Linked DNA regions of Actinocorallia herbida. The protein of the gene in region 2 binds, or shares a complex with, the protein of the main gene of each other region. Links are inferred from orthologs where the notes say so. Each region holds a gene or a part of one and is shown on either strand. Other genes may lie near its edges. The genes, in order: smc and EDD29_RS07675.

Region 1 (15,516 bases), 740 kb from region 2 along the record:
GGGCGAAGCGGTCCTCGCGGACGGCGCCACCGGGGCGGAAGCGGCCGCGCGGCGCCGGCCGGGGCTCCGCCGCCCGGTCGGTCGCGGCGGGCGGGTCGGTGCGCGGATCGGCGATGGTCATGGCTCAGGCCTCGGTCGACGCGCCGGAACGGCTGCGGTTGATGATCATGGCGGCGAAGAAGTTGATGACGAGCGTCACCGCGAACAGCACGAGTCCCGCGGCCATGAGGGCCGACAGGCCGAACTCGCTGGAGTCGGAGTAGCGCAGCGCGATGAGCGCGGAGATGGAGTTGCCCGCGCCCTCCAGCACGTGGAGGGTGGCGCGGAAGTCCGGGGAGATGATGAGGACGACCGCGATGGTCTCCCCCAGCGCGCGGCCCAGCGAGAGCATCGCCGCGCCGATGACGCCGCCGCGCCCGAACGGCAGCACCACGGTGCGGATCATGCCCCAGCGGGTCGAGCCGAGCGCGTAGGCCGCCTCCCGCTCCGCCTGCGGGGCCTGGGAGAACACCTCCCGCGACAGCGAGCAGCAGATCGGGATCACCATCATGCCGACGACGAGGCCGGCGATGAAGTGCGAGGAGGTGAAGGAACCGGGGTCCGCGTGGTCGGTGTCGACCCGGAAGAAGGGGAGGAAGGACGCGTGGTCCGACAGCCAGCGCGAGACTCCGATCAGGCGCGGCTGGAGGAACGTCACCCCCCAGAGCCCGTAGAGGATCGAGGGGATCGCGGCCATGAGGTCGATGAGCGCGATCAGCGCGCGGCGCATGCCCGGCGCCGCGTACTCGCTGATGTACAGCGCGGCGAACACCGCGATCGGCACGCCGACCACCAGCGCGGTCAGCGCGATCTCGACGGTGCCCGGCAGCACCGAGGCGATGCCGAAGTCGTGCAGCTCCGGGTCCCAGGTCTGCGTGGTGAAGAAGCGGTGCCCGGCGGTGTCGAGCGCCGAGAAGCCGCGGAGGGCCAGGAAGAGGCCGATGAAGCCGAGGATGACCAGGAGCGTCAAGCCCGAGCCGCGTACCGCCGTGCGGAAGGCGACGTCCACCGGGAGGAGGCGCGCGGTGGTCCGCCGCTTCTGCTCCGCGACGGGCTCGGCATGGGGAGGCGCCGGAGAGGCGATGCTCATCGTGCTGACCGTTCTTACGAGGACAAGGGCCGAAGGCGACCGGACGGCGCCGGTCGCCTTCGGCTCGGGTGCTTCAGTCGCGTGCCGCGGCTAGGACAGCGCGCCGCAGCCGCCACCGATCGGCTCGAAGCCGTAGGAGCGGATGAGCGCGGTCTGGTCGCACACGTAGCCGGTCGGGCCGAAGACCGGCTCGAACTCGGCGGCGTCGCCGGTGCGGACGACGTTGTAGACCAGCCGCAGGAACTGGTGCGGGAAGTCGGCGGCGTTCAGGCGGATGTTCTTGCCCTTGACGCCGCCCTTCTTGGTGACGGTGATCTTGCCGGTGGTCGGCGAGACGCCCGAGATCTTGCCGAGGACGAGCTTGCCGTGGCGATCGCTCTTGTGGTTGATCGCCTGGGCGACCCACTGCGCGATGGAGAACGGCGCGATGGCGGCGCGGCCCGCGCCGACCTTGGTGCCGTCGTTCTCGATGTTGGTGGCCTTCTGGTTCACGCAGGAGCCGACCTGGGCGTCGGTCAGGCCGATCGCGCCGAGGAAGAAGGAGCGGGTGCCGGAGCCGGCCTGCGGCAGCCACGGCTTGATGGCGACGCGCTTCTTGCCGTTCTTCTTGCCGCCGACCTGGTCCCAGTAGCGGGCCGCGCCGGAGCACTTGTAGATGTTGGCGAGCTGGGACTTCTTCAGGCTCTTGGGCGCGAAGCTGTTGTAGTTCACCGCCCAGGTGACGCCGTCCTGCGCGAAGGCGTAGAAGCTCAGCGTGGCCTCGCTGCCGTCGGTCTTCTTCGCGCGCGAGGAACGGGCGAAGTCGTAAGCGCCCTCGGTGTCGGCCAGCAGCGCCTTGATGCCGTTGCTGGAGCCGACCACGCGGGCCCGCTTGGGCAGGCCCTTCTTCGGCACGAAGGTGGCCGAGCCGGTCGCGTTGAAGCTGGCGAGCTTGTTGGCCGGCTTCGTCTTGTTGTACGCGGCGGCGAGCGCGTTCACGACGTCCTGCGTCGTGTCCGAACCGACCCCGACGAAGTCGGTCTTGGCCGGCGTGAAGCCCGGGTCGGCGTTCGCCGGAACCTGGACGGCGCAGACGGCCAGCGCGACTGCCGCCGCGCTGAGGACCATCTTCTTGAGCATTCTTCCTCCGCGAAGATGCTTCGGCGGCATGACCGCCGCCGGCGAGCCACTCAGCTCGCGGAGGCTTACCTTGGGCCCACCAGACGAACGCACGACGCCGGTTCAGATGTCCGATCTCACCTCAATAGGCGAATTGCTAACAAACAACACAAAAGACAGCGAACATCACACGCGGTCACCGCGTCCCAGGGCCGGAACGCGACGGCACCCCGCCGGAACCGTGTCCGGTGGGGTGCCGTGCGCCGACGTCAGCCGAGCGCGCTGAGAATGTCCTCTTCGATCTCGCCGCGCAGCACGTCGTCGGTCACCGGGCCGCCGTCGTGCCCGACGACGTAGAACACGTCGACGGCCTCCGAGCCCAGCGTGTCGATCTTCGCGGCGCGGATGTGCAGGCCGCAGTCGCCCAGGACCCGGCCGATCCGCCACAGCAGGCCCGGCCTGTCGTGCGCGCGGACCTCCACCACGGTGGCGGTGCTCGACGCCTCCTCCACGAAGGTGACCCTGGGCGGCGCGACCGGCACGCCGGGCCTGGTCCGGACGGCCTTGGCGCGCCGCTCCAGCCGGTCGGCCACGTCGAGCCGCCCGGCGAGGGCGCGGCGCAGGTCCGCCTCGATCGACGCGGGCTCCGGCGGGCTGCCGAACTCGGGCTGCGCGGTGAACTCGATGACGGCGTTGCCGCCGCCGACGTCGCCGTGCGAGAACGTCCGTGCGGTGCGCAGGACCAGCCTGTGCAGGGCGAGCACGCCCGCGGCCTGCCAGAGCAGCCCGGGACGGTCCCAGGCGACCACGGTGATGCTCAGCGACCCGCCCGTGTGCCGCGCCCAGGTGCCGCGGACCGCGGAGCTGCTGACCCGGACGGCGACGCCGTCGTGCCTGGCCAGCGCGAGCTGGGCGGAGGTCGGCGCGGGCGTGCGCGGCGGCTCGTCGCCGCGCAGGGCGGCCCCGGTGCGCCGGACGAGCTCGTCGATGAGCCTGGCCTTCCAGGAACCCCACGCGGCGGGGCCCGTCGCGCCCGCGTCGGCGGCGGCGAGCGCGTGCAGCAGTTCGAGGACGAGCGGCGTCCCGACGGCCTCGGCGACGGTCTCGATGGTGCGCGGATCGTCGAGATCTCGGCGGGTCGCGGTGTCGGGCAGCAGCAGGTGGTGCAGGACGACGGCCTCCAGGACCTCGACGTCCTCCTTGGGGAAGCCGAGGTAGGCGGCGATCACCCGGGTGTGCTCGGCGCCCGCGATCGAGTGGTCGCGGCCCGAGCCGTCCTTGCCGATGTCGTGCAGGAAGGCGCCCACGAGCAGCAGGTCGGGGCGGGAGGAGTCGCGGATGCGGGCCGCGACGCCCGCGGCGGCCTCCATGAGGTGCCGGTCGACGGTCCACTTGTGGACGGCGTTGCGCTGCGGCCGGTTCCTGACCCGGGTCCAGTCCGGGATCATCCGCACCACGAGGCCCACCTGGTCCAGCCCCTCCCAGACGGGGATCGCCGCGGGGCCCGCGCCCAGCAGCGAGACCAGGGCGGTGCGGGCGGACTCCGGCCACGGGACGGGCAGGGCGGTGAAGGACTTGGCGAGCTGGTCGAGCGTCGCGGGGGCGAGCGGGAGGCCCGCGTTGGCCGAGGCGGCGGCCGCGCGCAGCGGCATCGACGGGTCCGCGAGGTTCGCGCCGCGCGCCAGGACCACCTCTCCCTGGTACTCGACGAGGCCGTCGGCGATGGGCGTGCGCTCGGCGCGCGCGGGCGGGGCGCAGAAGCGCTCGACGTTCCGCCAGACGGTGTCGGCCGCGTAGGAGATCGTCCGGGCGGCCTCGGCGACGGCCCCGAGCAGCGCGATGCCGTCGGCCAGGCCGAGTTCCTCGGCGACGCCGTCCTGTTCCTGCAGCAGGAGGCGGTCGGCGGAGCGGCCCGTGCGCTTGTGCAGCGCGTGACGGATGTCGAGGAGGGTGTCGTAGGCGGCCCTGACCCTTGAGGACGGCTCGGGCACCGCCCAGGTCGCGACCACGGCCTGCATCACGTGCACGTCGCGCAGTCCGCCCTTGGCGTCCTTGACGTCGCCTTCCAGGAGGAAGGCGAGCTCGCCCAGCCGTTCCCACCTTTCCGCGGTCATCTCCCGCAGTTCCGGCAGCCGGGTCCGCGCCGAGGCGCGCCAGTCGGCCAGCACCTTGGAGCGCACGTCCTCGGCGAGCCGGCGGTCCCCCGCGACGCACCTGCCGTGCAGCAGCCCCATCAGGGCCTTGAGGTCCTCCCCCGCGACGGCCCTGGCCTCGGCGACCGTGCGCACCGAATGGTCGAGCTGGAGGCCGCGATCCCAGACGGGGTACCAGATCTTCTCGGCGAGCTCGGCGATGTCCGCCCGTCCCTCGTGCAGCAGGACGAGGTCGAGATCCCCTCCCGGGGTGAGGTCTCTTCGGCCGAGGCTGCCGACCGCCACGAGCGCGACGCCCTCGGCGTCCGCCACCAACTCCGCAAGCCACTCGTCAAGCTCGGCCACCCGGGTGGCCCGTTCCGTCGCGAAACTCAAGCCCTTCACCTCTCCGCACAGAGTAAGGGGCGCTCCGGAATGTACTCCGGAACGCCCCTCGCGCTCTCCCCCGAACCCGACAGCCGCCTAGAGGGCCTCGGCTCCGGTCTCGCCGGTCCGCACGCGGACCACCGTGTCGACCGAGGTCGACCAGACCTTGCCGTCGCCGATCTTGCCGGTCTGCGCGGCCTTCACGACCACGTCGATGACCTCTTCGGCGTCCTCGTCCTCGACGAGGACCTCGAGGCGGATCTTCGGCACGACGTCGACCTTGTACTCGGCGCCTCGGTAGACCTCGGTGTGGCCCTTCTGACGGCCGAAGCCGCTGGCCTCACTGACGGTCATGCCCTTGACCCCGAAGGTCTCCAGGGCGGCCTTCACGTCGTCCAGTTTGAACGGCTTGATGATGGCGGTGATCAGCTTCACGCGTCAGCCTCAACCTTCTTGATGTCGGAGACCGGGGCCGAGATCGAGGAGGCGGTGCCCGAGTGGGAGGGGGCCAGGTCGTAGGCGCTCTCGGCGTGGGCCGCGATGTCGATGCCGTTGACCTCGTCCTCTTCGGAGATCCGGAAGCCCATGGTCATGTCGATGACCTTACCGAGGATGTAGGAGACCACGAAGGAGTAGAGACCCACGACCACCGGGCCGAGCACCTGGAGGCCGAGCTGGCGCCAGCCGTGCTCGCCGTACAGGACACCCTGCTCCTGGCCGTCGAGGAACGGGTAGCGGGCGAGGAAGCCCAGGGCCACGGCGCCGATGACACCGCCGACCAGGTGCACGCCGACCACGTCGAGCGAGTCGTCGTAGCCGAACTTGTACTTGAGGCCGACCGCGTAGGCGCAGGCCGCACCGGCGAGGACGCCCAGGAGGACCGCGGCCCAGGGGTCGACGAAACCACAGGCCGGCGTGATCGCGACGAGACCGGCGACCGCGCCGGAGGCGGCGCCCAGCGAGGTGGCGTGGCCGTCGCGGAGCTTCTCGACCAGCAGCCAGGCGCCGGCGGCGACGGCCGCGGCGATCTGGGTGTTGATGAAGGCCAGCGCGGCGGTGCCGTCGACGGCGAGCTCAGAGCCGGCGTTGAAGCCGAACCAGCCGAACCACAGGAGCGCGGCGCCGAGCAGGACGTACGGCAGGTTGTGCGGGCGCATGGGCTCCTTCGGCCAGCCCTTGCGCTTGCCGAGCACCAGGGCGAGCGCGAGAGCGGCCGCACCGGCGTTGATGTGGACGACCGTGCCGCCCGCGAAGTCCTCGATGCCCAGCTCGGTGAGCCAGCCGCCGCCCCAGACCCAGTGCGCGACCGGGAAGTAGACCAGCGTGGCCCACAGCCCGCCGAACACGACCCAGGCGCCGAACTTGGCGCGGTCCGCGATGGCGCCCGAGATCAGGGCGACGGTGATGATCGCGAAGGTCAGCTGGAAGGCCGAGAAGGTGAGGGACGGCATGCCGCCCTCATCCGAGGTGGCCGTGGTGATCAGGCTCTGCAGGCCCCAGGCGTCGAGGCCGCCGACGAACTTGTTGACCGTCTCGTTGCCGGCCGCGTCGAAGGCGAGCGAGTGGCCGAAGAGAACCCAGAGAACGGTGACCGTGATCATGCTGACGAACGACATCATCATCATGTTCAGGACAGACTTGGCCCGGGTCATGCCGCCGTAGAAGAAGGCGAGGCCTGGGGTCATCAGCAGAACGAGCGCGGTGGCCGCGATCATCCAGGCTGTACTGCCGGTGTCGATCTTATCCATGAGGAAGAGCGCCCCTCCAAGTGCGGATTTGCCTTTCGCCCAGAAGACTCTTCCTCGGCGGTTTCACCCTCGCGGCACAGATGTTTCCGACGTGTGAAACATGCAGAACCGATGTTTCACAAGTGTTTCCCCTCTCGCATCGTTCCAACCCGCGTCAAGCGATCATCGAATACAGCGTCCGAACCGTGACTTTCCCGAAATCTCGGGACGCAAAGGGGGACCGGCCCGCGTGGGCCGGTCCCCCTTGCCTGGCAGGGTCAGGGCTGACGGTGGGTGCCGCTGGTGTGCGCGCCTCCCGCCGTGTGGGTGCCGCCGGGCGCACCCGGGTCGACCCACTCCATGCCCGGTACCTGGGCCGTCTGCTTGTGCGCCATCGCGCCCCACAGGGCGAAGCCGGTGAGCGCGATGCTCGCGGCGATCGACAGGTACCAGCCGGCGTCCAGGCCGATGCCCGCGTCGGCCAGCGCCACCGCCTCGCTGCCGCCCAGGACGGGCGGGATGTCCAGCGCGTTACCGAAGCGGAACGCGAAGACCACGCAGGCGATGAACGCGAGGACGCCGCAGATGGCCGAGCCCATGAGCATGCCGCGGCGGTTGCCGTCGGTCACCAGCGCGGCCAGGGCCATCGCACCGGCGAGGAAGGCGAGGACCAACGCGATCTTGCCCTCCCACAACCGGACGCCGCTCATCGTCGCGGCGCTGAAGAAGGTCACGCTTATCCACGGCAGCAGAGTGCCGATGATCAGCACTCCCGCGGAGATCGCCGACGCCTTCGACGCCGTCGAGGTGATGCGTTGCTCGGCGGAAAGCAGCGGGGGCATACCGCGTTCTGCGGCCATCTCCCCGTGCATTCCCCCGGTCGTCTGGGCGGGCGAACCGCTCGGCGCGCCCCCAGGAGCGGCCTCTCCCCCCGCGGATGTCGCGCCGTGCGGGCGCCTGGTCGGTGTTGACACTTCGATCCCCCCGATCTGTACGGGTTCGTGCCTATCTCCTCACGTAAGCACAGATCGAGGGGGAACGTTCCAAGCCCGGTTATCCGCAGCGGCTAGATTCCGTCAAACCGATCTTTCTTCCTGGTCTCCGGCCCGATCTTCCGCGGGCCTTTCCGGGAAATCAGCCGAGGATGGCGTCGACGAAGGCGCCGGGCTCGAACGGGGCGAGGTCGTCGGGGCCCTCGCCCAGGCCGACGAGCTTCACCGGGACGCCGAGCTCGCGCTGGACGGCGATGACGATGCCGCCCTTGGCGGTGCCGTCCATCTTGGTCAGCGCGATCCCGGTGATGTTCACCGCCTCGGCGAACACGCGGGCCTGGGTGAGGCCGTTCTGGCCCGTCGTGGCGTCCAGGACCAGCAGCACCTCGTCCACCGCGGCCTGCTTCTCGATCACCCGCTTGACCTTGCCGAGCTCGTCCATGAGGCCGACCTTGGTGTGCAGCCGGCCCGCGGTGTCGATGATGACGGTGTCGACGCCCTCGGCGATGCCCTCCTTGACCGCCTCGAACGCGACGCTGGCCGGGTCGCCCGCCTCCGGGCCGCGCACGGTCCTGGCGCCCACGCGCTCGCCCCAGGTGACGAGCTGGTCGGCTGCGGCGGCGCGGAAGGTGTCCGCGGCGCCCAGCACGACGGACTTGCCGTCGCCGACCAGGACGCGGGCCAGCTTGCCCGTGGTCGTGGTCTTGCCGGTGCCGTTGACGCCGACGACCATGACGACCGCCGGGTTGCCCCCGTGCTTGTCCACCTTGAGGCCGCGCGGGAGATCCGGGCCGATCTGCGCGATGAGCTGCTCGCGCAGCATCGCCTTGACCTCGTCCGGGCCCCGCTTGCCGTCGACCCGGACCCGGGTGCGCAGCTCGTCGACGATCATCCGGGACGGGGTGACGCCGACGTCGGCGGTGATGAGGATGTCCTCGATCTCGTCCCAGTCGTCGTCGGTCAGGGAATCCCGGGACAGCAGGGCGAGCAGCCCCTGTCCGAGGGTGCTCTGGGAGCGGGCGAGGCGCGCGCGCAGCCGCTGGAGCCGGCCCGCGCTCGGCGGCGGCACCTCGATCTCGGGCGCGGGCGGCGCCTGGGCGGAGGGTGGCGCCGGGGCCGTGGCGACCCCGCCCTCCCCGAGATCCGCACCGGTGCCCTTCGGTTCGGTGATCTGCGGCGCCTCTGGCGGCGCCTCGATGGTCGGGGCGCCCGAGCGGGACCGCAGCAGCGCGACAGTCCCGCCGACCGCGATGATCACGAGCAGCGCGATACCGAGAATCAGATATTCCATAGCCCGTCCAGTCTCGCAGACTCCGGGCGCTCAGGCCGGTTCGGCCTCGCGGAGCCGCTGGCTGATCACCTGGGAGACGCCGTCGCCGCGCATGCTGACGCCGTACAGCGCGTCCGCGCCCTCCATCGTCCGCTTCTGGTGGGTGATGACGATGAGCTGGGACGTGTCGCGCAGTTCCTCGAAGACGCCGATGAGCCGCTGGGTGTTGGTGTCGTCCAGCGCGGCCTCGACCTCGTCGAGCACGTAGAACGGGCTCGGCCGCGCCTTGAACACCGCGACGAGGAAGGCGATCGCCACCAGCGAGCGCTCCCCGCCGGACAGCAGCGACAGCCGCTTCACCTTCTTGCCGGGCGGACGGGCGGCGACCTCGATGCCGGTGGCGAGCATGTCGTCGGGGTCGGTGAGGGACAGCGAGCCCTCGCCGCCGGGGAACAGCCTGCCGAAGATCCCGGCGAAGTGCTCGGCGGTCTCGGCGTAGGCCGCGGCGAACACCTCCTGTACCCGTTGGTCGACGTCCTTCACGATGTCGAAAAGATCCCTGCGGGTCTTCTTCAGGTCCTCCAGCTGCGAGGTGAGGAAGGCGTGCCGCTCCTCCAGCGCCGCGAACTCCTCGAGGGCGAGCGGGTTGACCTTGCCGAGCTGGGCCATCTGCCGCTCGGCGGCCTTGGCCCGCTTCTCCTGGACGGCCCGGTCGAACGGCTCGGGCGACGCCTCGGGGTCCTGCGGCGGGACGAGCTGGTCCGGGCCGTACTCGGCGACCAGCCCTTCCACCTCCATGCCGTACTCCTCCAGCGCCTTCTCCTGGAGCCGCTCCAGCCGCAGCCGCTGCTCGGCCCGCGCCACCTCACTGCCGTGCACCACGTTCACCAGGCGCTCGAGCTGGGTGGCGTACTCGCGGACCTGCCCGCGGACGATCTTCAGTTCCTCCTCGCGGGCGGCACGGCGGCGCTCGGCGTCCTCCCGCTCGGCGACCGCGACCTCCAGGGACCGCGCGATCCGGGCCAGCGCGATCTGCGCGCCGTCCTGGACGGCCCGCGCGATGCGCGCCTGCTCCTCGCGGCGGCGGCGCCGCTCGACCGCGAGCGCCCGGTTGCGGCGCTCGGCCTCGGCCTGCCGGTCCAGCGCGTCGGCGCGGCCGGCGAGGGCGCCCGCGCGCTCCTCGGCGGTGCGGACGGCGAGGCGCGCCTCCATCTCGGTGCCGCGCAGCTCGCCGACGCGTTCGGCGAGCTCCTCGCGGATCTCGGTGTCGGGCTCCTCCTCGGGCTCGGCCTCCGCGTCGGCCTCGTAGCGCTCCTCCATCTCGGCGAGGCGCTCGGCGGTGGTGTCCCGGTGGTCTTCGGCGTCGCGGACGTTGCCCGCCAGCCGCTCGGCCTCCTGCCCGGCCGCGTGTGCGGCGGCCTGGAGGCGGGCCTCCTGCTTGGCCTCCTGGGCGGCAGCGGCGTCGGCCTCGCGGAGCCTGGCGCGGACCCCGTCGAGCTCGGACTGGGCCTGGCCGACACCGGCCTGCGCGGCGGCCGACAGCGCCTGGGCCTCCTCGACCGCGAGCTGCGCCTCGGCCTCTGCCTCGGCGGCCTCCTCAAGACTCGCGGCACTCAGTTCCGCGGCCTCGTGCGCCCGGCCGAGCGCGGCCACCGCCTCGTCCAGCGAGGCGCGCATCTGGAGCGGGCCCTGCCCGCTGGAGGAGCCGACGCGCGCCCAGTGGGCGCCCAGCAGCCTGCCGTCGCGGGTGACCGCGCGCAGCCGGGGCTCGCCGGCGACGATCTCCCGCGCCCGCGCCGGGTCGTCCACCACGACGACGCCTTCTAGCAGCCGGTCCAGCGCGGGGCGCAGTGGCTCGGGCACGGTCACCAGCTCCGCCGCCCAGACACCTCCGGACGGGCAGGGATCGCCCGTGCCCGGCACCTTCGGCGCCGCGCCGATGACGAGTCCGGCGGCCGCGCCGCGCTCGCCCAGGAACGCGAGGGCCTCGGCCGCGGTGTCCAGCGACGCCACCGCGACGGCCTCGGTCAGCGCACCGAGGACCGCGGCGATCGCGGCCTCCGCGCCGGGACGGACTGCCAGCGCCGACGCGAGAGTGCCCTCCACCCCGGCGAGGCCGGACGACAGCAGTGCCTCACCGCCGTCGGGGGCGGACCCGAGGCCCAGTTCGAGCGCCTCGATCCTGGCCTGGAGGGCGGTGGTCTCCTTCTGGGCGCGCTGGTCGGCGGTGCGGGCCGCGGTGATCTGCTCGCGGGCCGCCTTGAGCGCCCGCTGCGGCCCCTCGACCGCCGTGCGCGCGGCCGCGGCGCTCTCCTTGGCCGCGGCGAGGGCGGCCTCGGCCAGCTCCAGGTCGGCGGCGAGCCGCGGGTCGACCTCGTTCTCGGACTGGAAGGCCGCGGCTTCGGCCAGCGCGGCCACCGCGCGGTCCTCGGCGGCCAGGCGGGCCTCGGTGAGCCTGCCGATCTCGGCGCCCGCCGCCTGGAGGCGGGAGCGCAGCGCGTCGAGGGCGGCGCGCTGCCGGGCCAGGGACTCGCGGCGCTCGGCGGCGGCCCTGGCGAGCTGCTGGATCCGCCGGTCCTCGGCGGCCAGGGCCGACTCGGCCCCCGCGCGCTCGCCGACGGCCTGCTCCAGCGTGCCCTGGGCCTCTTCGAGGCGCTCGGCCAGGACCTCCTCCTGCGCGCGGACCTCCTCGGCCTCGCGCTCCAGGTCCTCGGGGTCGCGGCCGAACCGCTCCTCGCCGGAGAATCCCGTCGCGCCCCGGTGCCGCTCCGCGGCGAGGTCGGCGACGCCGCGCAGCCGCTCCTGGAGCGACGACAGCCGGAACCAGGTCTCCTGGACCGCGGCCAGCACGGGCGCGGCCTCGGCCGACTCGGCGTCCAGGTGCTCCTCGCGGGCCTGGGCGGTGGCCAGCGCGGCCTCCACCTCGGCCCTGCGCCTGCGCACCGAGTCCTCGTCCGCGGTCTCGCGCTCGATCTTGGCGGCGAGGGTGACGAGATCGTCGGCGAGCAGCCGCAGCTTGGCGTCGCGCAGCTCGGCCTGGATCATCGCGGCGCGGCGCGCGATCTCGGCCTGCTTGCCGAGCGGCTTGAGCTGGCGGCGCAGTTCGGTGGTGAGGTCCTGCACGCGGGTGAGGTTGGCCTGCATCGCGTCGAGCTTCCGCAGCGCCTTCTCCTTGCGCTTGCGGTGCTTCAGGACGCCCGCGGCCTCCTCGACGATCGCGCGGCGGCCCTCGGGACCTGCGTTGAGCACCTGGTCGAGCTGGCCCTGGCCGATGATCACGTGCATCTCGCGGCCGATGCCGGAGTCCGACAGCAGCTCCTGGACGTCCAGCAGCCGGCAGCCGTCGCCGTTGATCGAGTACTCGCTGGAGCCCGACCGGAACATCAGCCGGCTGATCGTGACCTCGGAGTAGTCGATCGGCAGGGCGCCGTCGGAGTTGTCGATGGTCAGCACGACCTCGGCGCGGCCCAGGGGCGCGCGGTTGGCCGTGCCGGCGAAGATGACGTCCTCCATCTTGCCGCCGCGCAGCGACTTGGCGCCCTGCTCGCCCATGACCCAGGCGAGGGCGTCGACGACGTTGGACTTGCCCGAGCCGTTCGGACCGACCACGCAGGTGATGCCGGGCTCGAACCGCAGCGTCGTGGAGGACGCGAAGGACTTGAACCCGCGCAGGGTCAGGCTCTTGAGATACACGCGCGGACTGTCCCCCTCACGGATGCGGCCCCCGGCGGCGGGCCTTCGAGTGACCGGTGGTGGCCGGGAGTGAAGGAAAGCAGCTTAACCCCGGTGCCGGGCCTCCCCATCGTCCCATCGTCGGGAAGCGCACACCGAGGTTTTCCACAGCCGTGACGAAAACCTGTGAAATGACAAAAGGGACGCGATTGTCATCGACGTCCCTGTCTGTCGGTACCCGGGATTGACCGCGTGTGGACTTGGTCTGTACTGATATACCCGGATACAGCCGCGCGTCAGGTGAGCGCGGGCTCTCGGTCGACGGAGTGCACGACCTCAGACGTACTGAGGGCGTCCTTCTCCTCCTGGAGCCGAACGAGTTCGGCTTCCAGATCCCGTACCCGCCGCTGGAGACGTCGCATCTCCGCGACCATCCGGGGGTCGGGACCGCCGACGTGGCCGAGTAGAGCCTTCGCCATGATTGAGGGTCCTCCACGCTGAGTAACCAGCAGAGATCACACTGCACTCATGATAGGGCAGCGGTTATCAACTCAACTAGAGTCGCACTGGCCGGGACGCCGGTCAAGTCGCACGTCACAGACCCGTAACAACCCTGTCCTAAAGAGTTTAGCAGGTCTGTCGCGGATTGCCAGTCGGTCATCTTTCCACGAAACCCTCAACATTACCGCGGGCCGCATCCCACCGCTCAGTAACACCATCAACACGCCCCGGCGTGTTGCCCGATCCGAGCAGTTCCAGCAGGCTTTCACAGGCCGTTCTCGACCCCTCGGCGACGACCTCGACCCGGCCGTCGCGCAGGTTGTTCGCCGAGCCGACGAGGCCCAGTTCCAGCGCCCGTGACCTGGTCCACCAACGGAAACCCACGCCCTGGACCTTTCCGCGCACCCACGCGGTCAGCCGGACCTCCGCCGCGGCCCCTTCCGGGCCTCCCCCGGCCGTCATCAGGACGCCTTCACGCCGCGCGGCCGCGGCTGGCACTTGGGGCAGCTGTAGGACGAGCGGTTCATGAAGACCTCCCGGCGGATCGGCGTACCGCAGCGCGGGCAGGGCTCGTCGCGGCGGCCGTAGGCGTTCAGGGAGCGCGCGAAGTAGCCGCTCTCCCCGTTGACGTTGACGTAGAGGCTGTCGAAGGAGGTCCCGCCCGCGGTCAGCGCGGCCCCCATGACCTCCCTGACGGACGCCAGCAGCTCCGCGGCCTTCGGCCTGGTCAGCGTGGAGGTGAGGCGCTCTCCGTGCAGTTTGGCCAGCCACAGGGCCTCGTCCGCGTAGATGTTCCCCACCCCGCTGATCAGGGACTGGTCGAGCAGCGCCCGCTTCACCCCGGTCTGCTTGCGTTTCAGGGCGACGAAGAACGCCGCGTCGTCGAAGGCGGCCTCGAACGGGTCGGGCGCGATGTGCGCGATCACGTCCGGGACGGGGTCCGCGCCGCCCGCCCGGTCCGGGACGAGCGGGCAGACCATGAGGTGGCCGAACGTCCGCTGGTCCACGAACCGCAGATCGGTGCCGTCGGGCGTCCCGGTGTCGGTGAAGGTGAAGCGGACCCGCAGGTGCTTCTGCGGGGCGGCGGAGGCCGCGCCGACGAGGAGCTGCCCGCTCATCCCCAGATGGGCGAGCACGGCTCCGCCGCCGCCGGCGTCGTCCTCGCCGTAAGGCAGCCACAGATACTTGCCGCGCCGCTTCGGCCCGGCAAGGGTGACCCCGGCCAGGCGGGCGGAGAACTCCGACTCCCCCGGCAGGTACCTGCGGATGGCCCTCGGGTGCAGCACCTCGACGGTCGAGATCGTCCGGCCCGCGACCCAGTCCGCCAGCCCTCGGCGGACGACCTCGACCTCTGGCAGTTCAGGCATCGCCGCCCTTGCCCGCCTTGGCCGACTTGGCCGCGGCGTCGAGCCCCGCGCGGATCTCCGTCCAGGCGGCCTCCGCGGCCTTCTGCTCGGCGTCCTTCTTACTGCGGCCCTCACCCAGCCCGTAGGCCTTGCCGCCGACCCGCACCGAGGCGCGGAACGTCTTCTGGTGGTCGGGGCCGCTCTCGTCCACGTGGTACTCCGGGACGCCCAGGCCCTCGTCGGCGGTGAGCTCCTGGAGCGAGGTCTTCCAGTCGAGGCCGGCGCCGAGCTTCGACGAGCTGGCGATCAGGCCGTCGAACAGCCGGTGCACGAGCGCGGACGCCTCACCGAGACCCTGGTCGAGGTAGACGCAGCCGATCAGCGCCTCCAGGGTGTCGGCGAGGATCGAGGACTTGTCGCGGCCCCCGGTCCCCTCCTCGCCCCTGCCGAGCCGGATGTGCGCGCCGAGGTCGAGGCCACGGGCGACGCCCGCGAGCGCCTTCATGTTGACCACCGCCGCGCGCAGCTTGGCGAGCTGCCCCTCGGGCAGGTCGGGGTGGCCGCGGTACAGGGTGTCGGTGACGACGAGGCCGAGCACGGAGTCCCCGAGGAACTCCAGCCGCTCGTTGGTGGGCAGGCCGCCGTTCTCATAGGCGTACGACCTGTGCGTCAGCGCCCGCTCCAGCAGGGCCGGATCAAGGCTGAGGCCGATCCGCTCCTCCAGCGCTGCGGTGGGGACGGTCATTCCAGCTCCTCACATGACGAGGCCCGCGGGCCGGGATGAGGGCGGATCCGTCACTCGGTGGGACCGCGTCCGGAGGGCGAGGTGCGCGCCGGCAGGATTCCGGCGTGCACCACGGCCTCAGGTGGCCGCACGGGTGAGGACTGCCCCTATGACGAAACCGGGGGACGGCCCGCACGCGAAAAGCGTGCGGCACCGGCCCCCGGGGGTAGGTCTCGCGGCAGCGACTAGGCCGTCTCGATGACCTGCCGCTTGTTGTAGGTACCGCAGTTGGAGCAGGCCACGTGGGGCAGCTTCTGGTCACGGCACTGCGGGCACTCCACCAGCGCGATGCGCGGAGCCTTCCACTGCGACCGGCGGTGGCGGGTGTTGCTGCGGGACTTCTTCCGCTTCGGGACGGCCACTTTGTCAGCCCTCCTGGCTTTCTTCTCGTTGTTCGGCAAGGCCCTGCAATGCCGCCCACCGGGGGTCGGCGACGTCGTGCGTGTGCTCGGGGCCGACATCGGCCAACCGCTCACCG
Region 2 (14,169 bases):
CCGTCCTCCAGCACGACGCCCGTGCGCAGCCGGCGGCCGAGGTCGCGCGGGATCGGCGCGGGCACGTCGGCGAGGTAGGTCTTGGTCACGCCGTACGACGGGTGGGTCAGGCGGTGCGCCAGCTCCCCGTCGTTGGTGAGCAGGAGCAGGCCCTCGGTGTCGGTGTCGAGGCGGCCGACGTGGTAGATCCGCTCGGTCAGGTCCTCGACGAAGTCGATCAGGGTGCGGTTGCCGTGGCCCTTGGCCATGGTGCTCTCCACGCCGATCGGCTTGTTGACCGCGTAGTAGCGGAACTCGTTCCAGGTGGAGATCTTGCGCCCGTCGACCTGGATCTCGTCGGTCTGCGGGTCGACGCGTTCGCCGAACCAGCTGACGGTCTGGCCGTTGACCTTCACGCGGCCCGCGGAGATGATCTGCTCGCAGGCGCGGCGCGAGCCGACCCCCGCGTCGGCGAGGACCTTCTGGAGGCGGACGCCCTCGCCGCTGGTGGCGTCGCCGGTGGTGTTCATGCTGAGACGTCCTCGATGTCGGTGATCTCGTCGGGCAGGTGCGGCGCGAGCTCGGGCAGCTCCTCCAGGGAGCGCAGCCCCAGCCGCTCCAGGAAGTAGCCCGTGGTGCGGTAAAGGGTGGCCTGGGACTCGGGGTCCTGGCCGGCGTCCTCGATGAGGCCGCGCAGCGTGAGCGTCCGGATGACGCCGTCGCTGTTGACGCCGCGGATCGCCGAGACCCGTGCCCGGCTGACGGGCTGGCGGTAGGCGATCACCGAAAGGGTCTCCAGCGCCGCCTGGGTGATGCGGGTCTGCTGTCCTTCGGTGACGAAGCGCTCGACCACGGGGGCGCAGAACTCGGCGGTGTAGAACCGCCAGCCTCCCGCGATCTCCCTCAACTCGAACCCCCGGCCCTGCGCGCGGTATTCCCCGGCGAGCTCGGCGAGGGCCGCGGCGACCTGCACGGTGGGGACCTCGAGGAGCTGGGCGAGGGTGATCTCGGCCACGGGCTCGTCGACGACCATGAGGACGGCCTCCAGGGACGCCTTGAGCGGCGGAAGCTCCTCGGTCGGGACGCTCATGGCCGGCCTCCTGGGTCGTGTTCCTCGTCGGGTCCGGGGTCGCCGGCCTGGTCTGCGTCCTGCGCGGGCGGCGACTCGAACTCGTCGTCGAGCGCGATGTCGCCTTCCTCGCTTCCGGTCCAGGTGACGTGCAGCTCACCCAGGGGTTCGATCTGCTCGAACGCCACAGCCTGCTCGCGGTAGAGCGTCAGGAGGGCCAGGAAGCGGGCGACGACCTCGAAGGTGCCCGCGCAGTCTGCGGTCAGCGTCCGGAAAGTGGCCTTTCGCAGGCGCCGCAGCATCGCCACAAGGATAGCGCCCTGTTCCTCCACGCTCGCCTGCGGCGTGTACATGTGGGTGACCGAAACACCCGGCGGGGCGGGTTTGGGCTGGAAGGTCCGCCGGGCCAGGGAGGCGAACTCCGCGGGGCCGAGTCCCAGCAGCACCTCGGGCAGCAGGTTGGCGAACCGAGGCTCCATGGGCACCAGGCGCGGGTAGCGCCGGGCCTCCTCGGCCATCCACGCCTCGAACGCCTTGGCGACGGACTTGTAGGCCCGGTACTGGATCAGCCGCGCGAAGAGCAGGTCGCGCGCCTCCAGCAGGGCCAGGTCGTCTTCGTCGTCGACCTCGCCGGACGGAAGCAGCCGAGCCGCCTTCAGGTCCAGCAGGGTCGCCGCGACGAGCAGGAAGTGGGACGCCTGATCGAGGTCCCAGCTCCGCCCGAGGGTCCGGATGTGGGCGATGAACTCGTCGGTGACCTTGTGGAGCGCGACCTCGGTGATGTCCAGCTTGTGCTTGGCGATCAGGCCGAGGAGCAGGTCGAAAGGACCGGAGAAGACGTCCAGGTGAACCTGGAAGCCCTTGCCGGTCTCCTCTTCCCTCTGCAGCTCCTCCACGGCGTCGAGCCTAGTGGAGGCGAACACCCCTAAGTGAGCTGCTGCCAGCGCTGGATGACCTCTTTGGCCAGCTCGCGGTAGTGGCTGGCGCCCATGGAGGACGGGTCGAAGGTGGTGATCGGCTCGCCCATGACGGTGGCGTCGGGGAACCGGACCGTGCGGTTGATGACGGTGTGGAAGACCTTGTCGCCGAACGCCTGGACGATCCGCTGGAGCACCTCGCGGGTGTGCAGGGTGCGCGAGTCGTACATGGTGCCGAGGAAGCCGTCGATCACCAGGGTGGGGTTGATCCGCTGCTGGACCTTCTCGATGGTCTCCATGAGCAGCGCCACCCCGCGCATCGCGAAGTACTCGCACTCCAGCGGCACGATGACGCCCTGGGCCGCGGCGAGCGCGTTGATGGTGAGCAGGCCCAGCGACGGCTGGCAGTCGATGAGCACGTAGTCGTAGTGCTCGCAGGCCGACTTGAGCTTGCCCGAAAGGATGTACTCGCGGCCGACCTCGTGGACGAGCTGGACCTCCGCGCCGGAGAGGTCGATGTTCGACGGCAGCAGGTGCATGCCGTCGACCGTCGTCTCCAGGAGGATGTCGTCCCACTCGGTGTCGCTCTCGAGCAGCATGTTGTGGACGGTGACCTCGAGCTGCCGCGGGTCGCCCTGGCCGAGGCCGACCGACAGGGCGCCCTGCGGGTCGAAGTCGACGAGCAGGACGCGGCGGCCCTGCTCGGCGAGCGCCGCGCCGAGGTTGATGGTCGTCGTCGTTTTGCCGACGCCGCCCTTCTGGTTGCAGATCGCCACGATGCGGGCCGGGCCGTGCTCGGCCAGCGGCGCCGGGTCGGGGAACGTCGGGACGGGCCGTCGGGTGGGACCCAGCGCGCCTCCGGGCTCGGTGGCGATCGCCGCTGAGAGCACGCTTTCCGCGCCTGCGTCTGGCATCAGGTTCAAACCTCCCCGACGGCGCGGACACGCCATCGTCGTCGCGAGCCTAAGACGCCACGGGCAGCAGCGGCAACACGACTCGCGGGAGTCACGGAGGCCGCGCTGCTGGCGCGGGAGTGCGCCGGCGCGAACGCCTCACGCGGATCTCGGTCCGTTACCCGAGTGTAGACCTGCGCCGTCGCCGCCGAGGCGTCTCCCGTCGAGTTCCTGGCGGACGCGCGTGTCGGCGGCACGGTTCCGCAGGTGCACGGCGCGCGCGGCGCAGGGGGGTGTGTCAGGCGTCACCGGCCCCGGCGGGAGCCTGCGGGCCGAACGGGACCTCCCTGTCGCGCAGGTCGGCGAAGTCGCGCGCCCGCGCGGCGAACAGCGCGAGGATCGCCGAGACGGCCAGGGCGTTGTGCACCCGGCCGCCGAGCACCGCGGCGACCGCCTCGTCCAGCGGCACCCACTCCTGCGCCAGGTCGGCCTCCTCGTGCACCCGCACGAAGTCGATCTCCGCGGCGGGCACCTCGGACAGGCCGCGGGCGAGGAACACCCGGACCTTCTCGTCGCTCATGCCGGGCGTCTGGAACGTGTCGACGAGGGTGTGCCAGGTCTCCGCCCGGTACCCGGCCTCCTCCAGCAGCTCCCGCTCGGCGGTGCGCCACATCGGCTCGCCGTCGACGTCCCTGAGCCCCGCGGGCAGCTCCCACAGCAGGTGGGCGCACGGGTGGCGGTACTGCCGCAGGAGCAGGACCCTGCCCTGGTCGTCCAGGGCGAGGGTCCCGACGGCGCCCGGGTGCGTCACGTACTCGCGCCGCACCGTCTCGGGGCCGTCCGCGCCGGGCATCACCACGTCGTCCTCGACGACGGTGATGATCCGGCCCTTGAAGTGCTGGGTGGACCCGACGGTGGGCCACCTCTCGGGGATGTCGCGCAGGTCCATGGCGATCATCTTCCCCCTGATCAGCCCTTGCGGTCGAGCGCCGCCGCGACCAGGCCCGCGAACAGCGGGTGCGCGCGGGTCGGCCGGGAGCGGAACTCCGGGTGCGCCTGGGTGGCCACGAAGAACGGGTGGACGTCGCGCGGCAGCTCGACGTACTCCACGAGCCGGCCGTCGGGCGACAGGCCGCTGAAGACGATCCCCGCCTTCTCCAGGTCGCCCCGGTAGGCGTTGTTGACCTCGAAGCGGTGGCGGTGCCGCTCGGAGACGCGCGGGGCGCCGTCGTACAGCTCACGGACGATGGAGCCTTCGGCGAGGTCGGCCGGGTAGAGGCCGAGCCGCATGGTGCCGCCGAGGTCGCGCTCGCCGGAGATCACGTCGAGCTGGTCGGCCATCGTGGACACGACCGGGTGCTTCGTGTGCTCGTCGAACTCGGCGCTGTCGGCGTCGGGGATCCCGGCGACGTTCCTGGCCGCCTCGATGACCATGCACTGGAGGCCCAGGCAGATGCCGAGGGTCGGCAGGTGGCTTTCGCGGGCGTGCCGGATCGCGCCGAGCTTGCCCTCGATGCCGCGGACGCCGAAGCCGCCCGGGATGAGGACGCCGTCGACGCCGTCGAGCTGGGCCTTGGCGCCCTCGGGGGTCTGGCAGTCGTCGGACTTGACCCAGCGGATCTTCACCCGGGCCTCGTTGGCGAAACCGCCGTGGCGCAGCGCCTCGGTGACCGACAGGTAGGCGTCGGGCAGGTCGATGTACTTGCCGACCATGGCGATCTCGACCTCGTGCTTGGGCTCCTTCACGCGGCGCAGGAGGTCGTCCCACACGCCCCAGTCGACGTCCCGGAAGGGCAGGTCGAGGCGGCGGACCACGTAGGCGTCCAGGCCCTCGGCGTGCAGCACCTTGGGGATGTCGTAGATCGACGGGGCGTCCACGCAGGACACGACGGCCTCGCGGTCGACGTCGCACATGAGGCTGATCTTGTGCTTGATGCTCTGCGAGACCGGGCGGTCCGAGCGCAGCACGATCGCGTCGGGCTGGATGCCGATGTTGCGCAGGGCCGCGACGGAGTGCTGGGTCGGCTTGGTCTTGAGCTCGCCGGACGGGCCGATGTAGGGCAGCAGCGACACGTGCAGGAAGAACACGTTGTCCCGGCCTATCTCGTGCCGGATCTGGCGGACGGCCTCCAGGAACGGCAGCGACTCGATGTCGCCGACCGTGCCGCCGACCTCGGTGATCACGACGTCGACGTCGGGGCCCGCCATGCCGCGGATGCGGTCCTTGATCTCGTTGGTGATGTGCGGGATCACCTGGACGGTGTCGCCGAGGTACTCCCCGCGGCGCTCCTTGGCGATCACGTTCGAGTAGACCTGGCCCGTGGTGACGTTCGCGCTGCCGTGCAGCTCGGTGTCCAGGAAGCGCTCGTAGTGGCCGATGTCCAGGTCGGTCTCGGCCCCGTCGTCGGTGACGAAGACCTCACCGTGCTGGAACGGGTTCATCGTGCCGGGGTCGACGTTGAGGTACGGGTCGAGCTTCTGCATCGTCACCCGCAGGCCGCGCAGCGTCAGCAGGCGCCCCAGGCTGGAGGCCGTCAGACCCTTGCCGAGGCTGGAGGCGACGCCGCCGGTGACGAAGAGATGCTTGGTCGTGCGCGAGGAATCTGCGAGGCGCAAAAGAACTCCCGTGGTCGTTGTGCGGCGGTTTGCGGTGGGCCGGCGGTGCGGGCTATGCCCACCGCTCCGGCGGTGCCGACCAGGTGGAAGACCACCCTGTCCACGGGGTACCAGAATAACACTTGCCCGACGCCGCAGCGTCGCGGCCTGATCGCGACGCTCGCGATCAGGCCTCCCCGACGGCGCGAACGAACGCCCCGGCCGCGTTTCGCGGCCGGGGCGTTCGTCAGGTCGCGGGGGTTATCCCGGGAAGCCGTTGCGGTCGGTCATGGTGGCGCCGACCTCGGAGAGCGCCGCGTGGTTGTGCAGCGGGGAGGACGGCATGATGACGCGGAGCTGGCGGGTGAGCTCGTCGATGAGGCTGCGGGCCTGGTCGGCGGCGTTGCGGGCGGCGTCGCGCTCCTGGGACAGGGCGCCGAGCTGGGCGCGCTGCTCGGTGACCGCCTCGGCGAGCTGGTCGACCCAGGCGTCCCGCTCCTTGATCTTGGCGAGGGCGTCGTCGCGCTCGGTGGCGATCTGGCGGACGGCGCTCATCGCCCCGTCGCGCTCGCGGGTGAGCTGCTCGGAGCGCGAGAGCGCCAGGGTCGCCTCGGACTCGGCGCGCGCCTTGTCCTGCTGGGCGGCCTCGCGGGCGGCCTCGGAGATCTTGGCCTGCTCCAGCGCCTGTGCCGCGGTCTCCATCGCGTTGGCGCGCTCGCCCTCGGCGGCGTCGGCCCGGCGGCGGGAGTCCTCGGCCTGGCGGGCCGACTCGGCGGCCTGACGGCCCGCCTCGCCCGCCTGACGGCGCGCCTCGTCGGCCTCCTGCGCGGCGTTGCCCGCGGCCACCTGGAGGGCCTGGGAGGTCTTCTCGGCGTCCGTGAGGGCCGCGCGGACCGAGGCCAGCTCGGTGCGGACGGTCTCCATCGCCCGGGACAGCTCGGCGATCCGTTCCTCGGCGACGCGCCGGGCGTTGGAGGACTCCTCGACCGAGCGCAGGGCGTCGTCGCGGGCGGCCTGCATGTTGTCGTGCTGGGTGACCAGCTGCCGCATCGCGGCCTCGGTCTCGGTGACGCGCCGCTCCGCGGTCTCGGCGCGGGTGCGGGTGCGCTGCACCTCCGCCCACGCGGTCGCGGCGTCGCGCTGGGACTTCTCCCGCTCGCTCTGCGCGGCGGCGAGCTGGGCCTGGGCCTCGGTCTGCACGTCGCTGATGCGGCGCTCACCGGCCGACAGCGCCTCGCCCAGCAGCTCGGCCATCTGCTTGAGCCGGTCGACGAGATCCCAGCCCGCGGCGAGGGTCGGGTCGTTCGACGCGGCGGCCTTGCCGGTGGGCGCGGCCAGCGGAGGCGCGGTGAGGAGTTCCCGGGGCGCCTGCGCGGGGGAAGGCGACCAGGACAGGCCGCCTGGCTGTGCGGGGCGCTGGCCGCCTGTTCCGTTGAGGTCACTCACGGTAAAGACTCCATCAGGGGATCATCACGACGTCGTTGAGGGAAGACTCTACGACCGGGCAGCGGGTCTGTCTCCCCCGTCCCACCATACGGGCACCGTCACGGGAGTTCGGCTGTGCTGACAGAATGTCAGATCATGGAGCCGCGCACCCTGTATCCACAGATCGAACCGTATGACTCCGGAACGCTGACGACGCCGGACGGCGACGAGATCTACTGGGAGGTCTGCGGCAACCCGCAGGGCAAGCCGGTGGTCATGCTGCACGGAGGCCCCGGCGGAGGCTGCACGCCCGCCCACCGCCGCCAGTTCGATCCGGAGCGGTACCGGATCGTCCTGTTCGACCAGCGCAACTGCGGGCGGAGCCTGCCTTCGGCGGCCGACCCCGAGGTGTCGCTGGCGCGCAACACCACGTGGCACCTCATCGACGACATGGAGCAGCTCCGCGAGCACCTCGGCATCGAGGCGTGGCTGGTCTTCGGCGGCTCCTGGGGCAGCTGCCTCGCGCTGGCCTACGCGATCACCCACCCGGAGCGGACGACGGAACTGGTCCTGCGCGGGATCTTCATGCTGCGCCCGTTCGAGCTGTTCTGGTTCTACGAGTACGGCGCCTCGCTGATCTTCCCCGACCTGTGGGAGAAGTACGTCGCGCCGATCCCGGAGGAGGAGCGGGAGAACCTCCTGGAGGCGTTCCACGAGCGGCTGAACGACCCCGACCCGGCCGTCCGGGTCCCGGCCGCCCTGGCGTGGGCCACCTGGGAGGGCGCCACGATCACGCTGCTGCCGGACGCCGAGCACGCCGGGCAGTTCGCCCACCCCGACTTCGCGGTCACCTTCGCCCGGATCGAGAACCACTACTTCACCAACGGCGGGTTCTTCTCCTCCGACGAGTGGATCCTGGACAACCTCGACAAGATCCGGCACATCCCCGCGGTGATCGTCCAGGGCAGGTACGACATGTGCACCCCCGCCGCGACCGCCTGGGACCTCCACCAGGCCTGGCCGGAGGCCGAGTTCCACCTCGTCGACGGCGCGGGCCACGCCTTCGACGAACCGGGCATCCTGCACCGCCTGATCGAGGCCACGGATCGTTTCGCAGGAAAGTGACGACCGATATCCGATATGCGAAAAATGCCTGCCATCTGATCGACACCTGACGGCCATCCTGCGGAGCCCCCGAGGACGCCGTGCGCGGAGAGAACCGAAGCGCACCGTCCTTCCTCCCAAGGAGACCCCCCATGGACCGTCGTGTCTTCATGCGCGCGAGCGTGCTCGCCGCCGGAACCGCAGCATTCTCCGGATCCCTGGTGAAGGGCGCGCTCGCCGCGCCCGCGCAGAACGCCACGTCCCCCTACGGCGCGCTGCTCGCCGCCGACGCCAACGGCATCCAACTGCCCTCCGGGTTCACCAGCCAGGTCGTCGCCCGGACCGGCCAGGTGGTGTCCGGCACGTCCTACAGCTGGCACCAGGCCCCGGACGGCGGCGCGTGCTTCGCCGACGGCACCGGCTGGATCTACACCTCGAACTCCGAGGTGAGCGCCGGCGGCGCCTCGATGATCAAGTTCGACGCCTCCGGCAACGTGACGGCGGCGTCGCGGATCCTGTCGGGCACCAGCACCAACTGCGCGGGCGGCAAGACCCCGTGGAACACCTGGCTGTCGTGCGAGGAGATCAGCCTCGGGCGGGTCTGGGAGACGTACCCGTTCGGCGGCACCGCCGTCGCGCGCCCGGCGATGGGCCGCTTCAAGCACGAGGCCGCGGCGGCCGACCCCGTCCGCCAGGTCATCTACCTGACCGAGGACGAGACCAACGGCAGGTTCTACCGGTTCGTCCCGACCACCTGGGGGAACCTGTCCGCCGGCACCCTCCAGGTGCTGGTCGCCGGGACCGCCACCTCCGGCTCCTTCACCTGGACGACCGTCCCCGACCCCGACGGCTCCCCCACCACGACCCGCACCCAGGTCTCCGGCTCGAAGTCCTTCAACGGCGGCGAGGGCTGCTGGTACGCGAACGACACCGTCTGGTTCACCACCAAGGGCGACAACCGGGTGTGGCAGCTCAACCTGCTGACGAACACCTATGAACTCGCCTACGACGACGGCCTCGTCACCGGCACCGCGACGCTCACGGGCGTCGACAACATCACCGGGTCGTCCTACGGGGACCTGTACGTCGCCGAGGACGGCGGCAACATGGAGATCAACATGATCACCCCGGACGACAAGATCTCGGTGTTCCTGCGGATCACCGGGCAGTCGTCCTCGGAGATCACCGGCCCGGCGTTCAACCCGGCCGGGAACCGCCTGTACTTCTCGTCGCAGCGCGGCACGTCCGGCTCGTCCTCCGGCGGCATCACCTACTGCGTCACCGGCCCGTTCCGCACCTGATCCGGCCGGATCCGCCCCGGACGGACGGGCCTCCCCGCCCGTCCGTCCGGGCCCGGTCAGTCCAGAACGGGGAAGTTGCTCCGGAACGTGCCGTGCGGGTCGTAAGCGCGCTTCACCTCGCGGAGCCTCTCCAGGGTCTCGGCGGGGAACGCCGCCGAGACCCGTTCACCCCCGGCGAGGAAGGTGTAGGGCTTGCGGCCCGCGAGTACCGGGCCCATCGCCGCGACGATCCGGTCCAGCGTGGCGGCCACGCCGGCGGCGGCCTCCGCGCCGGGCGTGACGCCCATCATCGACAGCAGGAACGGCTCGGCGACCGGGCCGCAGGCGCCGGAGTCCACCCGGGTGTAGGCGCCGCCGAGGTGGCGGAGCTGGACGAACACCAGCGGGTGGACCGTCCCGGCGGCGGCCAGGTCGCGCAGGACGGCCGCGGCGCCGTCCAGGTCGGTCAGCAGTTCGCCCCGGTGCAGGCTCGGCATCGGGTCGGTCGGTTCGGCGCAGATCATCCCGAGCGCGGCGGGGGGCAGTGCTCCTCGGGTGTCGAAGACCACGCCGTCCACCGCCTCGAAGGCGGCGAGCAGGGCTCGGCCCTCCTCTGCCGGGCCGAGGTGCGCGGCGTCCACGACGACCGCCGAGAGCCCGCGCAGCGGCTCGGGCAGCTCGGGGAAGGGCGGGAACTGCATCAGGGAGCACCAGACGCTCAGTTCCTCAGGCGCCCCCGCCGTCGCCTTGGCATAGGCCTCAAGGACCGCGAAGGCCTGGTGCGCGGGCCAGACGAGCCGTCCGCCGTAGACCTCCGGGGCGGGGAAGAGCTCGACCTCCAGGGCGGTGACGAGCGCGTGGTCGCCCCCGCCGCCGCACAGCGCCCAGAACAGGTCGGGCTCGGCCACGGCGGAGATCCTGCGGAGCACGCCGTCGGCATCCACGACCTCAAGCGCGCGCACGGACGCCGAACCCGGGCCCCTGCTGCGGCCGTACCAGCCGAGGCCGCCGCCGAGCGTGTAACCCGCGACGGTCACCACCGGCGAGCTGCCCGCCGGGAAGGTCAGCCCGTACGCACCCGCGGCCTCCAGCAGCGCTCCGCAGGGCACGCCCGCGCCGACCCTCGCCACCCGGTTCTCCGGGTCGATCTCGACGGCGTTCAACGCGCCCGTCCTGACCACGACCGCGCCGTCCAGGGCGGTGGTGGCGCCGTGGCCGCTCGGCTGGGCCGCCAGCGTCAGGCCCTCCGCCGCCGCGTAGCGGACCAGCGCCGCCGCGTCCTCGGCGTCGGCGATCTCGACGACGGCGCGGGGGCGCTGCGGCACGCCGACCGACCAGCCGAGCGCGGCCCGCTCGAAGCCGGCGTCACCCTCGATCAGGACCCTGCCGCGCACCGCCGTGCGCAGTCCTTCGATCGGCCGCTCGTTCCCCGTCATGTGCTCTCCCTTTCCAGCGGCCCTGGGCGCGTGCCCGGGCCCGTCTCCCCGTCGGTTCCGGCGGCCCGCCGTCCCCGCCGTTCTTGCCGCGCCGGGTGGTCTCGCCGACGCGGTCCCTCACTGTCGCGGTCGTCTCTTGTGGGCCGTTTGCGCTGTGTTTGCGGGCTGATTGCGCCCGATCGAAAGAGCCGCCAACCGGGGACCTCCGCACGAACGTCCAAGAGGTGTCGAATGTCGCGGAGGGCACAATGGCGGAAGTGGCGGTGCGTCTGTTCGGCGTGCTGGAGACCGACCTCGGGGCGCGGACCGCGCGTCCCGGCACGCCCAGGCAGCGGGCCCTGCTGGCGGTCCTCGCGCTGGAGCCGGGCCGCGTCGTCCCGCGCGACAGGCTCGTCGCCGCGGTGTGGGAGGACGCCGCGCCGCCGAGCGCCACGGCGACGCTCCAGGCGCACGTGTCCCAGCTCCGCCGCGCGCTGGAACCGGACCGGGCGCCGCGCGCGGAGCCGCGGTTGCTGCTCACCCGCGAGCCGGGCTACCTGCTCGCGCTGCGGCCGGACCAGGTGGACCTCGGCGCGTTCGAGGCGCTCGCCGAGGACGGCCGCAGGGCGCTGCGCGGCGGCGCGCGCGCCGAGGCCCGCGCCCTGCTGGACCGGGCGCTGGCGCTCTGGCGCGGCGAGCCGCTCGCGGAGTTCGCCGGGCTCGCCTTCGCCCAGCCGGTCCGGACCCGCTTCGGCGAGCTGCGGGCCACCGCGCTGGAGCACCGCATGGAGGCGGCGCTGGACCTCGGGGAGTCCGCCGCGTGCGTCGCCGACCTGGAGCGCCTGGTGGCCGAGCACCCGTACCGGGAGCGCCTGTGGGCCCTTCTGGTCCTCGCCCTCTACCGCACGGGCAGGCAGGCCGACGCGCTCGCCGCGCTCCGCCGCGTCCGGGCCCTGCTGGCCGAGGAGCTGGCCCTGGAGCCCGGCCTCGACCTGCGCGACCTGGAACGCGCCGTCTTCGAGCAGTCCCCCGCCCTGGACGCCCCCGCACCACCGTCCGTGCCCGTCTCCCCCGGCCATGCCTCCCCCGCCGCGGCACCCGCCGGCCCGCCTCCCGGCGCGTCAGACCCCGGCGCCGCCGGTTCCGGTACGACCGGCCCCGGCGTGGAGGGATCCCGGATCGACGTGCCGGGGGCCGGTGCGGCGGGCGGGGTGTTCGTGGGGCGGGTGCCCGAGTTGCGCAGATGCGCCGAGCTGCTGGCGGAGGCGCGGCGCGGCAGGGGCGGCGTGGTGCTGCTGAGCGGTGCGGCGGGGGTGGGCAAGACGCGGCTGGCGCGGGCGATCGCGGCGGAGGCCGAGGCGCTCGGCCTGCCCACGGCGTGGGGCAGGTGCGCCGAGGACACCGGCGCCCCCGCGTTCTGGCCGTGGCTCCAGGTGCTCGGGGACTTGGGCGCGCGGGACGCGGAGCTGATGCTGGCGGGTCGCGACGGGACCGTGCGGGAGCCTTTCGCGCTGCACTCCGCCGCCGTGGCGGCGCTGGCCACCGGGCCCGCCAAGGTGATCGTCCTGGACGATCTGCACTGGGCCGACGCGGCCTCGCTGCGGCTGCTGGCGTTCGCCGCGGCCGACCTGCACCGGCTGCCGCTCGTGGTGGTCGCGACGCTGCGGCTCGAACCGGGGGCCGCGCCCGAGCAGCTCGGCGACGCCCTGGGGGTCCTCGCCCGCGAGGACAGGGTGACGCGGATCGATGTGCCGCCCCTGACCGTCGCCGAAGTCGGCGCGTTCCTCGCGGCGCACGGTGCGCCCGGCGGCCGGAGGGTCGAGGTCCGCCTTCACGAGCGGACAGGGGGCAACCCCTTCTATCTGGGCGAGCTGCTCCGGCTGCCGGTCTCCGAGCGCTGGGTCGGCGACGGCGTGCCGGTGACCGTCCGGGAGGTCATCGCCCGGCGCGTCGCGCGGCTGCCCGCCGGGACCGGCGCGCTTCTGCGGTGCGCCGCCGTCCTCGGCCGCGAGTTCTCCCCCGAACACCTCGCCGCCGCCTCCGGCGCGTCCGCCGCCGACGTCCTGGACCGGCTCCAACCCGCGGTGGAGGTGGGCCTGCTCACCGAGGCGCCGGACGGGTTCGACTACGGCTTCGCCCACCCGCTCGTGCGGGACGCGCTGTACTCGGGGCTGAGCCGGCTGGACCGCTCGCGGCTGCACCTGCGCGTGGGCGAGGCGATCGAGGCCGCCGCCGGGATGGACCGGACGGTCCGGCTGCCCGCCCTCGCCCACCACTACGGCATGGCCGCACCCGTGGGCGGGGCGGCCAAGGCCGTCGAGTTCGCCGTGCTCGCGGCCCGTCAGGCGACCGCCCAGAACGCGCACGACGAGGCCGCGGCGCACTGGCGGCGGGCACTGGCCGCGCTCGGGACCGCCGACCCCGCCCGACGCGGCGCGCTGCTGGTCGAGCTGGCCGCCTCGCACCAGGCGCGCGGCGACGCCACGGGCGCCCGCGCGGCCCTGAACGACGCGATCGACCTCGCCGGGCAGGCCGGCGACCGGGAGATCCTGGTGGCCGCGCTGGGCGTCTCCGGCGGGCACTCCCAGTGGTTGTTCCGCGACTACGGCGAGAGCGACGACCGCACGATCGCGCTGCTGAAGGCGGCGCTGTCCGGGCCGCTGCCGGACGCGCGCAGAGCAGAGCTGCTCGGCACCCTGGCGCAGGAGCTGCACTACTCGGGCAGGTCGGCCGAGGGCGGGCCGCTGGCCGCCGAGGCGGTCGCGACGGCGCGGCGGACGGGCGACCCCGCACTGCTGGCCCGCACCCTGAACAACCTCGTGCTCGTCCTCTACGTGCCGGGCAGGGAGGCCGAGCGGCTGGCGGCCCTGACGGAGATGCTGGCGCTCCCCGGGCTGGTCGGCGCCGCCGAGGCGGTGGCGCGGGTGTTCCTGGCGACGGAGCTGGTGCGCGGCGGTGACCTGCCCGGCTGCCGCCGCGAACTCGCCAGGGCCGCGCAGATCGGGACGGCGACGAGGGACCGGACCGTCCAGGGCATGGGCCGGGTCGCCGAGACCGCCCTGGCCGTCCTGGAGGGCCGCTGGGGAGACGTCGAGGCCCTGATCGACGACTACAGCGCCCTGCTCGCCGACTCGACGCTGTGGGGCCTGGAGTTCTGCCGGTGGAACGCCCTGCTGTCGTGCCACGAGGCGTGGGGAACGGTCGGTGAGCTGCTGCCGGGACTGCTGGAGGCCGCGGAGCGGATCGAGCCGCTCCGTCCGGTCGCGGTGCTGGCCGCGCTGGACGCGGGGGACGAGGCGACGGCCCGAGCGCTCGTCACCCGGTGGGGCGCGGTCATCCGGCCGGTGTGGACGCAGTGCTATCTGACGGCGGTGTGGGGCGAGGTCGCCGCCCGTCTGGGCACGCCCGACCCGGGCGAGCTGTACCGGCGGCTGCTGCCGCACGGCGACGAGCTGATCATCGCGGGGATCGGGATCACCGCGCGCGGCTCGG

The links.
Region 1: the proteins of EDD29_RS07675 (region 2) and smc are in contact, whole or in part, in a crystal structure (PDB 3ZGX), measured with the Bacillus subtilis proteins. The link is inferred for Actinocorallia herbida from one-to-one orthologs.

What each region holds. Positions count from the first base shown.
Region 1 is NZ_RJKE01000001.1:884,916-900,431, reverse strand. Bases 8,587-12,824 are described here. They hold smc (chromosome segregation protein SMC), read right to left. Parts: upstream 12,429-12,824; coding sequence 8,787-12,428; downstream 8,587-8,786. Other genes in these bases: EDD29_RS04350 (hypothetical protein), read right to left, coding at 12,704-12,824; ftsY (signal recognition particle-docking protein FtsY), read right to left, coding at 8,587-8,756. Also shown: phosphate ABC transporter permease PstA, read right to left, coding at 1-121; phosphate ABC transporter permease subunit PstC, read right to left, coding at 125-1,129; EDD29_RS04385 (PstS family phosphate ABC transporter substrate-binding protein), read right to left, coding at 1,220-2,248; EDD29_RS04380 ([protein-PII] uridylyltransferase), read right to left, coding at 2,497-4,764; EDD29_RS04375 (P-II family nitrogen regulator), read right to left, coding at 4,843-5,181; EDD29_RS04370 (ammonium transporter), read right to left, coding at 5,178-6,494; EDD29_RS04365 (hypothetical protein), read right to left, coding at 6,752-7,333; more of ftsY, read right to left, coding at 7,608-8,586; more of EDD29_RS04350, read right to left, coding at 12,825-12,886; EDD29_RS04345 (acylphosphatase), read right to left, coding at 13,065-13,370; mutM (bifunctional DNA-formamidopyrimidine glycosylase/DNA-(apurinic or apyrimidinic site) lyase), read right to left, coding at 13,370-14,275; rnc (ribonuclease III), read right to left, coding at 14,268-14,999; rpmF (50S ribosomal protein L32), read right to left, coding at 15,224-15,400; EDD29_RS04325 (YceD family protein), read right to left, coding at 15,405-15,516. UniProt on the Bacillus subtilis protein: Required for chromosome condensation and partitioning.
Region 2 is NZ_RJKE01000001.1:1,611,798-1,625,966, reverse strand. Bases 1-2,891 are described here. They hold EDD29_RS07675 (segregation and condensation protein A), read right to left. Parts: upstream 1,936-2,891; coding sequence 1,066-1,935; downstream 1-1,065. Other genes in these bases: EDD29_RS07670 (ParA family protein), read right to left, coding at 1,974-2,879; scpB (SMC-Scp complex subunit ScpB), read right to left, coding at 506-1,069; EDD29_RS07685 (pseudouridine synthase), read right to left, coding at 1-509. Also shown: EDD29_RS07665 (NUDIX domain-containing protein), read right to left, coding at 3,157-3,816; EDD29_RS07660 (CTP synthase), read right to left, coding at 3,828-5,474; EDD29_RS07655 (coiled-coil domain-containing protein), read right to left, coding at 5,715-6,899; pip (prolyl aminopeptidase), read left to right, coding at 7,035-8,003; EDD29_RS07645 (alkaline phosphatase PhoX), read left to right, coding at 8,135-9,283; EDD29_RS07640 (FAD-binding oxidoreductase), read right to left, coding at 9,340-10,698; EDD29_RS07635 (ATP-binding protein), read left to right, coding at 10,956-14,169. UniProt on the Bacillus subtilis protein: Participates in chromosomal partition during cell division. May act via the formation of a condensin-like complex containing Smc and ScpB that pull DNA away from mid-cell into both cell halves.